DNA from 4 places in the Solibacillus sp. FSL K6-4121 genome. Region 4 is predicted to be linked to each of the others. Evidence: riboswitches for the same ligand, from Rfam matches in the RefSeq annotation. Region 4 holds a riboswitch; each other region holds the start of a gene.

Region 1 (3,232 bases), 670 kb from region 4:
CTAAGATCGCTGCCTTGATTGTTGCCATTGCCTTTCTCCTCCAAATTCTTAACACATATATATTGACGAATAATTCAAATAATTTATCTTAAAGAAATTCTATCCTATATAATACATGAAAACAAGGAGAATCTCTCCTAGAAGGACATTTGTTTACTGTAAACGGTCAAATTTCATTTAAATTCTATTGTTTAATAGCTAAATCGGGTAAACAAAAACACTAGCAGAAATTCTCCGGCTAGTGTTTAAAGTTATTTTATACTGCTACATTTACAGAATTATATACGCGTAAACGATGCGCATTTAAAATTTTTGTCATAACAAGTTCTTCTTTCACGGAGTAGTTTGGCACCGCATATGGGCGTTGCACTAATTGGAACTCACCATATTTTAAAAACCATTCGCGTGCTGGAGTTAAAATATGCGCACTTCCATGAACGTTATACTCCTCAGCAACTTCCTTTATGACATAGCCTGTTGTTTCCAGATTGTGAGTTTGTTCCGAGAAAGCACTATGCCCAAAAACCTTTTGCCACATGACATTTACATCCGCTAAAATTTGCTGAATTGCACAAGCGTTTATATATTCCTTTACTTCGTTTAATTCATAAATAATATAGGCTGCTACATTTTGTGCACTGTATACTTTCCCCATGTTGAACAACTCCTTTTCTTTCAATAATGCTGCAACATTATTTCAAATATTTTGGTTGGTAGTTTTATTATTCCAATTGTATTACTAGGTATTAATTTTGTCAATAAAACTTATACAATTAGTAGGAATTAATTTTCTAAAAATTGCTTAGCTTCTCGAATGGGAAAAGCTAAGCCTTTTTTAAAGTTTTATGCGTTTGTTTCTGCGCCTACTTCAGCCGCAACTTTCGCTAATGCCTGTTCTAAATCCGCGATAATATCTTCTGCTGCCTCTAAACCAATCGATAAGCGAATGAGCTCTTCCGATACGCCGGCAGTTTTTAATTCTTCAGCAGATAACTGTTGGTGCGTTGTGCTCGCAGGATGGATAATCAATGAACGGGCATCTCCAACATTAGCTACATGCGAGAATAATTCCACGTTATCAATTACTTGGCGACCTGCTTCACGTCCTCCTTTAATGCCGAACGTAATGATTGATCCGAAGCCGTTTTTCAAATATTTTTTCGCCAAATCATGTGTCTCAAAATCTTCAAAGCCGTTGTAATTTACGTATTCCACAAATGGGTGGTTTCTTAAATACTCGGCAACTTTTTGTGTGTTTTCATTGTGACGGACAATACGCAAATGAAGCGTTTCAAGTCCTTGCAGGAAATTAAATGCCGCGTCAGCAGATAATGTTGGACCAAAATCACGCAATAGTTGAACACGAAGCTTTGTCGCAAATGCAGCGCCTGCTGTGTCAATTCCATAGCGTAGACCATGATAAGAAGCATCCGGTTCCGTAAATCCTGGATGTCTTCCTTGCGTCCAGTCAAACTTCCCGGCATCAACGACAATCCCGCCGATCGTCGTTCCATGACCGCCAATCCATTTTGTTGCAGAATGAATGACAACATCCGCGCCGAATTCAATCGGATTACTTCCATATGGGGAAGCAAATGTGCTGTCGATTAATAACGGAAGACCATTGTCATGAGCGATGTTTGCTACCGCTTCAATATCGAGAACTTTCAAGCTTGGATTTCCGATTATTTCAGCGAAGATCGCCTTCGTTTTATCAGTAATCGCCGCTTGGAAGTTTGCAGGATCTGATTCATCCACAAATTTTACTGTAATGCCGTAGCGAGGCAATGTAGTTGCGAATAAATTGTATGTTCCTCCGTACAGAGAACCAGCAGCAACAATTTCATCTCCTGCACCGGCTACATTTAAAATGGAGAATGCCACTGCTGCTGCGCCAGATGAAAGCCCTACTGCAGCTGTGCCCCCCTCAAGTAAAGCAACCCGTTCTTCAAATGCCCCCACTGTAGGATTCATAATACGAGAATAAATATTGCCAGTTTCCTGTAATGCAAATAGACGTTGCGCATGAGCAGTGTCATTGAATGCATAGGCAGTTGTACGATATACAGGAACTGCAATCGCCCCCGTTACAGGATCTGGCTTTTGCCCCCCGTGCAATAATAAAGTTTCTGGTCTTAAATTCGTCACTCTAATAACCTCCTAAAATTATTCGATGGTGAAATCGGTGTTTTTGAGGAGGATTTTTTAAATGAAAAAAACCCTCTTCAGTTAAGAAGAGGGTTGCGCATGAGCAAGTTTGCCTCCTCTTATCTTTCAAAATGATTGTCCATTTTGTAGGATTTAGCACCTTAGTCAGTTCATCACTTACTGGTTGCCGGGCATCTCAGGGCCTATTCCCTCCGCCGCTCTTGATAAGAGATATGTGATTTATGTTCCATCGTTGATTCTCAGTATAAAGCAGAGTAATTCTATAAGTCAACCGAAAAATTAAAATTTTCTGATTTTAAATTAATTCATAAAAATATTTTATCTTCCCACACTAAAATTATTATACTATTCTATACAATTTCTGCTTAAAACAAAATTTTTCTCAATATATTTATTCACCAAATATTAACATGTATCATTTTTTGGAAGTGCTATAATCATAATTGTTAAGGGATTTCCCTTGCAATTGGAAATAAAGAATATATTTTACTTTTAGAAGAATGGGTATATTTTGTCTTATTAATTTATTATTTAACTAAAACTTTAAACGAAGTGAGGCGTTAAGTATGGCAACAGAAGCGACAAGTAAACGAAATTTAAAACCATTATGGATAGTTTTAGCGTTTGCAGCACTCATTACCATTGTTTTACTTCCAAATAGTGGTGGAGATCTTCCCGTTGTTGGACAACGAGCATTAGCTATTTTAGCATTTGCCGTTATATTATGGGTAACCGAAGCGGTAGCCTATCCGGTTAGTTCTGCAATGATATTAGCTGCCATCGCTGTTTTATTAGGTTTGGCTCCGAGTATGGAAGATCCTTCCGTACAAATGGGCACTAAAGAAGCGTTAAAATTAGCGTTAGGTGGATTTAGTAGTTCCTCGGTTGCGTTAGTCGGGGCTGCATTATTTTTAGCAGCTGCCATGCAAATAACGAACCTTCATAAGCGTATTGCACTGTGGGTTTTATCATTAGTTGGAACAAAAACGAAAGCATTAGTAGTAGGGGCTATTTTAGTAGCAATTGTATTAGCTTTTGTTGTACCAAGCGCGACTGCTCGTGC
Region 2 (3,232 bases), on a different contig from region 4:
AATTGTGACAATATTCAAAAAACACTTTCAGAATTTGAATAAATCAAGCATAGTAGTAATTGGAGGTGTTTTTTATGATAAAAATCGAAAATGTCCATCTTTACCGCAATGAAAAAGTAATTTTGAATAATTTAGACTGGCATGTACAAAAAGGACAGCATTGGGCCATTTTAGGCTTGAACGGTTCAGGAAAAACAACCTTGTTAAAAGTAATCAACGGCTATATTTGGCCGAACAATGGTAAAGTGCAAGTACTAGGTGAAACTTTCGGCAATACATATATCCCTACCCTCCGAACACGCATCGGCTGGGTAAGCAATGCAATGATTGACAGCTTCAACTGGCAGGATAATGCAATTGAAATTGTGCTTAGCGGAAAGTTTGGTGCGCTCCGTCTATTTAATGACGTGTCCGATGCGGAAATTGAGCAGGCACTATCCTTTATGAGACAGTTTCATTGCGATCATTTGGCGAATAAATCTTTTGAGCATTTATCGCAAGGTGAACGACAACGTGTACAAATTGCACGTGCTTTAATGGCAGAACCAGAAATATTAATATTGGATGAACCATGTGGCGGACTCGATCTTATAGAGCGGGAAAACTTACTGCAAAAGATTGAGCAAATAGCACAAGGCAATCACTGCCCTACACTTATTTATGTAACGCATCATGTAGAAGAAATTTTACCTTGTTTTAGCCATGTACTGTTAATGAAGGATGGTAAAAGCGTAGCTGCAGATACTCGCGAAGTCATATTGAATGAACAATTGCTAAGTGACTTTTTTGGCCGTGAAGTAAGTTTGCAAATACAACAAGAACGTGCATGGATTGCAGTGAAATAGAAGTGAGCGGCTGAGCTATAACCTAAAAATTGATTTCCATTCCGGGACGCTTTCCGCGGGCACGGCCTGAGCCTGTAGTCTCAGGCGTCGTGCTTTTCCCGCTGGAGTCGCCCTCCATTCCAATCAATTTTTTATTTCTTTCCTAGCCATTTTTTTAAATATGATATTCGATATTTTCCTCAACAAAGTGCCATTCATAAGGTGTTTCTTGGTATACGTAATAGTTTAACCAGTTGTAGAACAATAGATGTGAATGGGCACGCCATACATTTTTTGGTGCATTTTGTGGGTCATTATTTGGGAAGTAATTAATTGGAACTTCCGTATTTTCCGGATCCTTTTCGATATCTCGGAAATATTCGTCCGATAGAGTCGTCGCATCATACTCTAAATGGCCTGTAATCATGATGTGCTTATTGTTTTTTGATTGAACGATAAATACCCCCGCATCGTCCGAATAGCTGAGCAGACGCAAATCTGGGTGCGCACGGACTTCGTCAATCGAGACAGATGTATGACGTGAATGAGGCGCAACATATTCATCACTGAAGCCTCGTACTAAATCGACCGTTAAATCGGTAATCACATGTGAATAGACGCCGGAGCATTTTTTAGGCAGCTCAAATTTCCCGATGCCGAAATGATGATACAGTGCAGCTTGTGCTCCCCAACATATATACATGATTGATGTAACATTTTGATCGGCCCAATCCATTACATCGGTAATTTCCTTCCAATAGCCCACATCTTCAAATTGCATTTTCTCTACCGGTGCACCTGTGATGATCAGACCATCATAACGGCGGTGTTTAATTTCATCGAATGTTTGATAGAACGTATCTAAATGTGATTTGGAAACGTTTTTTGATTCATATGTAGCGGTATTTAAAAATGTCACATCTACCTGTAGTGGTGTATTCCCGAGTAAACGCAATAATTGGAGCTCGGTTTTTTCCTTTTCCGGCATTAAATTGAACACTAAAATATTCAAAGGTCGAATTTGCTGAGTTTTCGCCCGGTCTTCCTCCATAACGAAAATTTTCTCTTTTCTCAGCAGCTCACCGGCCGGTAAATGTTTCGGAATATTAATCGGCATTACACTGTCCCCCTCTAATCTTTCTAAATAATCTTAGTTTCATAACGAAAGCTATTTCAAGCTTCTTTCCTTTCAAGTAAATCATAATAGCCGCAGGGGTTTGATTATTGGAGCAAGTACTTTCATACTTGCTGAAAAAACAAAAAACCCCTCATTCCAGCACAACAGAAATGAGAGGTTAATATACCCGTTCTTATCTGCCAAGGACATTGCCTTGCTGGAAGTAGCACCTTTCTAGTTATACTAGAGGTTGCTGAAGCATCTACGGGCCAAGTTCCCTCCGCTTCTCTTGATAAGACTATTAAATTGACACTAGTGTAACACGGTAGCGTAAGTTTTGCAATAATTCAAAAAAATATATAAAACAAATACTGTCATGACTACACTTATACATCAATAATTTAATTATATTTAATTAGGGGTACTTTTATTTATAAATTATTTAACTTCTTATGAAATCTATGTAATTTCCATAATAAATCATACTTCTTAAAAAAAAGAAGCGTATTGTATTTTCGACGATAAAAAACAACACTCATTTGAAGTTTCTCAATTTCAATATTGTAATTTGTAGTTGTGTGGGTTCCATTAATAAATATAGTTATAAGCATCTCCACCAACAAAAGTGGGCTTATCTTCTAGGGGATAAGGAACAGGGAACAAGCACAACACACTTTACTCTTAATAGCTATAGTGGGCAGGTCTCCTGACTTTGCTTCATCCTACTCGTTCTATCTGTTTTAAATAGTTAGTAATAAACTTTCTTCAGCATTCTTTCTGTCCGTTTCCCTCATATATGAAATAAGGTGAATCAACCTTTAATTGTTTACTGATAAATCTCTTATAGTTCTCTTCAAGAACTTTTTCAAAACTGTTCACTATGCGACTAATATCTTCAAGTTTGCCTGTTTCTTCAAATATCTTTTTCACTTTATAATCCAATCTTCTTGAATAGTTGGTTAGATACTCTTTGGCTACAGCCATCAACTGTTCTTCTAAATCCCAGCCTTCGTTAAAGTCATTTATAAGTCCTTCACGAAGGACTCTTTCAAGTCCTTCTATAAATTCTTTATAACTACCAACCTTACCTATGCTTTCTAGAATTTCTTTTTCATCGTAGTTTCGTATAGGGTCTCCCCAATGCATAATTTCTAAGTCAAATTCTAAGTTTCGTACAATTTGCGACAATAACACTCTCATCTCTTCAACTAGTTTTTTATCCCAAGAATACTTAATACCTATGATTTTAAAAGCTTGGTCATAGGAAACTTCCATTAATTGACATCTCGTA
Region 3 (3,232 bases), on a different contig from region 4:
ATAAGAAAACGCGCTTTAATCGGCATGGGTTCCATCATTTTGGATGGTGCAGAAATAGGCGAAGGAGCATTTATTGGTGCAGGTAGTCTCGTACCACCTGGAAAAGTAATTCCTCCCAATTCACTTGCTATGGGGCGCCCAGCAAAAGTTGTACGTGAAGTAAATGCAGAGGACCGGGCAGATATGGATCGCATAATTAATGAATACGTAGCGAAGGGACAATATTATAAATCATTGCAGAAGTAACATTCCGCTATCAATCCAATTACTTACAATATAAAGGAAGGAAGTATTATTTTTCATTATAATAGAAAAGGAGCCGTCCATTTAAATGAACGCTCCTTCTTTCTTTAAATTCCGGCTTTTTCTTTAAGTTCTGCCGCTTTATCTGTATTTTCCCATGGTACATTGATGTCAGTACGACCGAAGTGTCCATATGCTGCTGTTTGTTTATAGATTGGACGGCGTAAATCCAACATTTTAATAATTCCTGCTGGGCGTAAATCAAATAGCTCTCGAACCCATTCTACGATTTTGGAAGATTCTACTTTACCAGTTCCGAATGTATCTACCGCAATTGATACTGGTTGTGCAACACCGATTGCATAAGCCAATTGAACTTCAGCACGATCCGCTAAGCCTGCAGCAACGATGTTTTTTGCGACATAACGAGCTGCATATGCTGCTGAACGGTCCACTTTCGTTGCATCCTTACCAGAGAATGCACCACCACCGTGACGTGCGTAACCACCGTACGTATCTACGATAATTTTACGACCTGTTAGACCAGCATCTCCTTTTGGACCACCAATTACGAATCGACCTGTTGGATTAATGAAATATTTAGTTGCTTCATCTAATAACTCAGAAGGAACTACTGGTTTAATAACATGTTCTTTAATATCCGTTTGAATTTGCTCCAATGTCGCTTCTTCATCATGCTGTGTTGAAATAACGATTGTATCCACACGAACAGGCTCATTGTTTTCATCGTATTCGATTGTTACTTGTGTTTTACCATCCGGACGTAAATATTCTAATTCCCCTGATTTACGCACTTCTGTTAAACGACGAGCTAATTTATGAGCTAAAGAAATAGGCATCGGCATAAGTTCCGGTGTTTCATTACATGCGTAGCCGAACATTAAACCTTGGTCTCCAGCACCGATTGCTTCTAATTGATCTTCTGTCATAGAACCTTCACGCGCTTCTAAAGCCTGATCTACACCTTGTGCAATATCCGGTGATTGTTCACCAACTGCAACAAGTACCGCTAAGTTCTCTGCGTCAAAACCATATTTTCCGCGCGTATAGCCAATCTCTGCTACCGTATCACGGATAATACCTTTCATATCTACATAAGTAGAAGTTGTAATTTCACCAGATACTAATACTAAGCCTGTTGTTACCGTAGTTTCACAAGCTACACGTGCATTTGGATCTGCTGCTAAAATTGCGTCTAAAATGGCATCCGAAATTTGATCGCAAATTTTATCTGGATGTCCTTCCGTTACACTTTCTGATGTAAACAGTCGACGATTTTTCATGTCATTTCCTCCTAATTCACTTTGGCAATTGTTTTTATTGATACGGTACTCATTACCCATGTCCGTTATATTGCGTCTTACACCGTGGCATAGTAGCATTATTAACGTCAAGCTTTATTTGCTTTAACACGAGGGTCTGAAAGGCTGTAACTATATAATTTTCGCTCAATACGAAATTGTAAATTCAAATAAAAAAATCCTTTCACTCATAACCGTGTTCATCACACGTGAGGAAAGGATATTACGTTTCGTTACCTTTCACTCTTATCGTTCAAGGGAAATTTTGCCCTTGCATCAGGTTGGCACCAACACGTATAAAATATACGCAGGTTGCCGGGTTTCATAGGGCCTGCCCCTCCACCAGCTCGGGATAAGAGTATCCGTTCAATTACACATCCTACATAAAAAAATAAGTGCTGTCAATAAATTTTGTCTGATTTTAAACAGTTAAAAATTCCACAAAAAAATAATTCATAATTAGTATAGATTATATCCTTCAATGTGTTATACTATTTTTGAATTAATAACAACTCCCCTACTATAAGGGAATACTATAAAAAAGGATGGTATTTAATAGATGAATTCGGTAGAAATTGCTAACGAGCTGAAAGAACTTTTAAACGGGGAAAACATCAAAACTCAATTATCTGTTCCACAATTAGTTGAAAAAGCTACATCACGTGGAGAAGCAATGTTAACTGTTGATGGCGCATTACGTGCTGAAACAGGTAAATATACTGGTCGATCACCTAAAGATAAATATATCGTTGAAGAGGAAAACTCTAAAGATAAAATTGATTGGGGTAAAGTTAACCGTCCTATCTCTTCAGAAGTATTTGATAAGCTTTATGTCAAAGTTGTAAACTACCTAAAAGAACGCGATGAATTATTTGTATTCAACGGTTTTGCGGGTGCTGACAAAGACTCTCAATTATCGATTAAAGTAATTAACGAATATGCTTGGCATAACCTATTCTGTCATCAATTATTCATCCGTCCTACAGCAGAAGAATTAGCTGCACATGTTGCTGACTTTACAATTGTTTCTGCTCCAAACTTTAAAGCAGATCCTGAAGTAGATGGAACTGGTTCGGAAACATTTATTATAACATCAATTGAAAAGAAAATCATCTTAATCGGTGGTACTGAATATGCTGGCGAAATGAAAAAATCAATTTTCGGGATTATGAACTATTTATTGCCTGAACAAGGTATTTTCCCAATGCACTGCTCAGCTAACGTTGGCGAAAAAGGCGACGTTGCCCTGTTCTTCGGTTTATCAGGTACTGGTAAAACAACTTTATCAGCGGATTGCGACCGCAAATTAATCGGGGATGATGAACACGGTTGGTCTGATAATGGTGTTTTCAACATTGAGGGTGGATGCTATGCAAAAACAATTAACCTCTCTGCTGAAAATGAGCCGGAAATTTACAATGCAATCCGCTTCGGTTCTGTATTGGAAAATGTAGCGGTTGATTCAGAATCACGCATTTGTGACTACGACGATGGATCTTTAACAGAAAATACTCGTGTTGCATACCCAATCGATTATATTGATAACATCGTATTACCATCAGTAGCAGGTCACCCAAACACAATTGTCTTCTTAACAGCGGACGCGTTTGGCGTACTACCTCCTATTTCAAAATTAACGAAGGAGCAAGCGATGTACCACTTCTTAA
Region 4 (3,232 bases):
ACGAAGGAAAGTTCCATCGGTGCATTTTTGGAATATTTTTTAGGGGAAGAAATAGTGCGAAAACAAATTGCTCCTGTATTGGCAGGGGTATATTCGGGAGATTTATACCAGCTGAGCTTAGCTTCAACATTACCGTATTTAGTCGATTATAAAAATAATTATGGGTCGATTATGAAAGGTTTTGAAGCTAATCGCGAGCAGTTTGAAAAAGCAGCGGATAAGAAATTTATTTCTTTCGAGAAGGGGTTATCTTCATTAATTGACCGCCTTGAAGAGCAATTGCCGGAAGTGGAATTCATAAAAAAGGCCGCAACTGAGCAAATACAAAAAGTAGGGGAACAGTATAAAGTTGTATTAGAGGACGAAACGATTATCGCGGATATTGTGGTCCTTGCTGTACCGAATAATACAGTACGTACTGTATTGCAAGACGAAAAATTAGATGGACAGTTAGAAAAGTTTACAACAGCATCTGCATTAACGATGTATGTTGGCTTTGATGTACCGGATAGTGTTTTACCAGCAGATGGTACAGGTTTTATCGTCTCCCATAATAGTGATTTAGTATGTAATGCATCTACATGGACAAGTCGTAAATGGAAGCATACTTCAGCAGAAGGGAATCTGCTCGTTCGTTTATTTTATAAAAATATTAATCCACGCTATGAAGAACTGGCAGCCATGTCTGATGAAGAGTTGGAGAAAGTCGCAATGGAGGATATTCGCTTAAGTTTAGGTATTGAAGCGAAACCAACCGTCGTAAATGTAACGAAATGGATTAATCAGATGCCTCGCTATGATTTAGCACATAATGAAGCGTTATCTAAAGTTATCGACTATTTAGAAGTGCACTATCCGAATCTGCTTTTAGCTGGATGTTCATACTTTGGGGTAGGGATCGGTGCTTGTATTCAAAACGGTAAAAAAACAGCGGAACAAATTATTGCACGAATTATGTAAAGAAATACTTTATTAGGCTAAAGGGTATTGACGTCTTATTTAGATAACGATATGATAGCTTAAATAATTTTAAATTTTTAGAAAAATTCATAAAATTTCTTATCGAGAGAAGTTGAGGGACTGGCCCGTTGAAACTTCAGCAACCAACATTATGTCAGGTGCTAAATCCAGTGGCGATAGCCAGAAGATGAGAAGGGATTAAGTTGACGACTGACAACTATCAAGCCTTCTTTTGCTTAGTGAAAGAAGGCTTTTTTGTATTAAAAATATACTGAAAATACTGTGAATAATGGAGTGAAATAATTGGGTTTACTACAAGATTTAAAAACACGCGTTTTAACGGCGGACGGAGCAATTGGAACTTTACTTTATTCCTATGGGTTGGATTACTGCCATGAGGAAATGAATATTGCACGACCAGAAATTATCGAGAAAATTCATAGTGAATATATTGCTGTAGGTGCAGATATTATTCAAACAAATACATATGGAGCGAATGCGATCAAGTTAGCTCGATATGGTTTTGAAAATCGAGTAAAGGAATTTAACGAAGCTGCGCTGAAGATTGCGAAGCGTGCAGCTGCTCCGGGGGGGCAGTATGTTCTGGCAACAATCGGTGGCATTCGAGGGATTCGAAAAAGTGATGCAACATTAGATGAAATCTTAAATGCCTTTCAAGAGCAAGTGGAAGTATTACTAGCTGGTGAACCGGATGGCTTCTTATTGGAAACGTATTACGACTTTGAAGAATTATCACATTGTGTTCACCTATTACGATCAATGACCGATTTACCGATCATTGCCCAAGTGACGATGCAGGAACCAGGTATCCTTCAAAATTTAATGTCTTTAAATGAAGCATTTCATGAATTGGAAAGGTTAGGTGCAGATATTGTTGGGAGCAACTGCCGGTTAGGTCCTTTCCATACAATTCAGGCGTTTGAAGGGGTCAACTTACCGAACAAAGCTTTTTTATCAGCTTATCCAAATGCATCGTTATTAGATATTGAAGATGGCCGTGTTGTCTATGAATCGGAAACCGATTATTTTGCTCGTGCAGCCGTTGAACTCGTAAATCAAGGAGTCCGTTTAATTGGCGGTTGCTGTGGGACGACACCGAAGCATATTGCGGCGGTAAAACAACGTCTAGCGAATATGCAACCAATTGAAACGAAAGAAGAAAAACACAGGTCTACACAATTTGTCCGTATTCCGGAACCACGTAAGCAAGAGCCACTCCATGAAAAAGCAAAACGTGAACGTTCTGTTATTGTGGAACTTGATACACCGCGTCATCTGGAAATTGACGGGTTTGTCGATGGGGCAAAACAACTGGCAAAAGCGGGAGCCGATGTCATTATGATGGCGGATAACTCACTTGCATCCCCGCGCATCAGTAATATCGCGATGGCTGCGATTTTAAAAGAGCATGGAATTCGTTCATTGCCGCATTTAACGTGCCGTGACCGCAATTTAATTGGGCTTCAGTCACATTTAATGGGACTTGATGCACTTGAACTTCATGATATTCTGGTCGTGACAGGGGACCCGACAAAAGTGGGGGATTTCCCTGGGGCAACGAGCGTATATGATGTTTCGTCAATGGAGCTTATTTCACTTATAAAGCAGTTAAATAAAGGTAGCTCTTTTACTGGGAAATCGCTGCGAAAACAGGCGGATTTTTCGGTGGCCGCTGCATTTAATCCAAATGTCCGTGTATTGGACCGTGCTGTAGCACGTTTAGAGAAGAAAATCGAGCATGGTGCAGATTACTTTATTTCACAACCGGTATATACGAAAGAAAAGATTATCGAAATCTATGAGGCGACTAAGCATTTGGAAACACCGATTTATATCGGGATTATGCCACTTACATCTTCACGCAGCGCGGAATTTTTACATCATGAAGTACCGGGCATTAAATTGTCCGATGAAGTACTTGCGCGCATGGCTGCTTGCGGGGATGACAAAGAAGCATCGACAGCAGAAGGAATCGCGATTGCCAAAGAGCTGCTCGATACGGCATGTAAATACTTTAACGGTATTTATTTAATTACACCGTTTTTACGCTATGATATGACGCTGGAATTAATGAACTATGTAAAACAATATGATGTGGAAAGTAAAGGAGTTCAGTCGAATGTATAATCACCCAATTCATGAGCAATTACAAAAAAGAATCTTAATCATCGATGGTGCTATGGGGACGATGCTTCAGGCAGAAAACCTAACATATGAAGATTTTGGCGGAGAAGACTTAGATGGTTGTAAT

The links. Region 4 has a riboswitch for S-adenosylmethionine ahead of MHH95_RS02620 (bifunctional homocysteine S-methyltransferase/methylenetetrahydrofolate reductase). Riboswitches for the same ligand answer to the same signal wherever they lie in the genome.
Region 1: another riboswitch for S-adenosylmethionine. It lies ahead of MHH95_RS06040 (O-acetylhomoserine aminocarboxypropyltransferase/cysteine synthase family protein); the one in region 4 lies ahead of MHH95_RS02620 (bifunctional homocysteine S-methyltransferase/methylenetetrahydrofolate reductase).
Region 2: another riboswitch for S-adenosylmethionine. It lies ahead of metA (homoserine O-acetyltransferase MetA); the one in region 4 lies ahead of MHH95_RS02620 (bifunctional homocysteine S-methyltransferase/methylenetetrahydrofolate reductase).
Region 3: another riboswitch for S-adenosylmethionine. It lies ahead of metK (methionine adenosyltransferase); the one in region 4 lies ahead of MHH95_RS02620 (bifunctional homocysteine S-methyltransferase/methylenetetrahydrofolate reductase).

Annotation. Positions count from the first base shown of each region.
Region 1 covers NZ_JBBOCS010000001.1:1,188,037-1,191,268, reverse strand. Annotated here, with positions in the region: gene MHH95_RS06050 (homoserine dehydrogenase) at 1-28, opposite strand, end outside; gene MHH95_RS06045 (hypothetical protein) at 257-655, opposite strand; gene MHH95_RS06040 (O-acetylhomoserine aminocarboxypropyltransferase/cysteine synthase family protein) at 844-2,148, opposite strand; SAM riboswitch class I at 2,265-2,379, opposite strand; gene MHH95_RS06035 (DASS family sodium-coupled anion symporter) at 2,736-3,232, shown strand, end outside.
Region 2 covers NZ_JBBOCS010000002.1:677,198-680,429, reverse strand. Annotated here, with positions in the region: gene MHH95_RS12785 (ABC transporter ATP-binding protein) at 75-845, shown strand; gene metA (homoserine O-acetyltransferase MetA) at 1,000-1,941, opposite strand; SAM riboswitch class I at 2,132-2,240, opposite strand; gene MHH95_RS12775 (hypothetical protein) at 2,707-3,232, opposite strand, start outside.
Region 3 covers NZ_JBBOCS010000002.1:1,707,232-1,710,463, forward strand. Annotated here, with positions in the region: gene MHH95_RS18255 (gamma carbonic anhydrase) at 1-246, shown strand, start outside; gene metK (methionine adenosyltransferase) at 351-1,547, opposite strand; SAM riboswitch class I at 1,809-1,924, opposite strand; gene pckA (phosphoenolpyruvate carboxykinase (ATP)) at 2,125-3,232, shown strand, end outside.
Region 4 covers NZ_JBBOCS010000001.1:514,565-517,796, reverse strand. Annotated here, with positions in the region: gene hemG (protoporphyrinogen oxidase) at 1-960, shown strand, start outside; SAM riboswitch class I at 1,057-1,154, shown strand; gene MHH95_RS02620 (bifunctional homocysteine S-methyltransferase/methylenetetrahydrofolate reductase) at 1,264-3,108, shown strand; gene metH (methionine synthase) at 3,101-3,232, shown strand, end outside.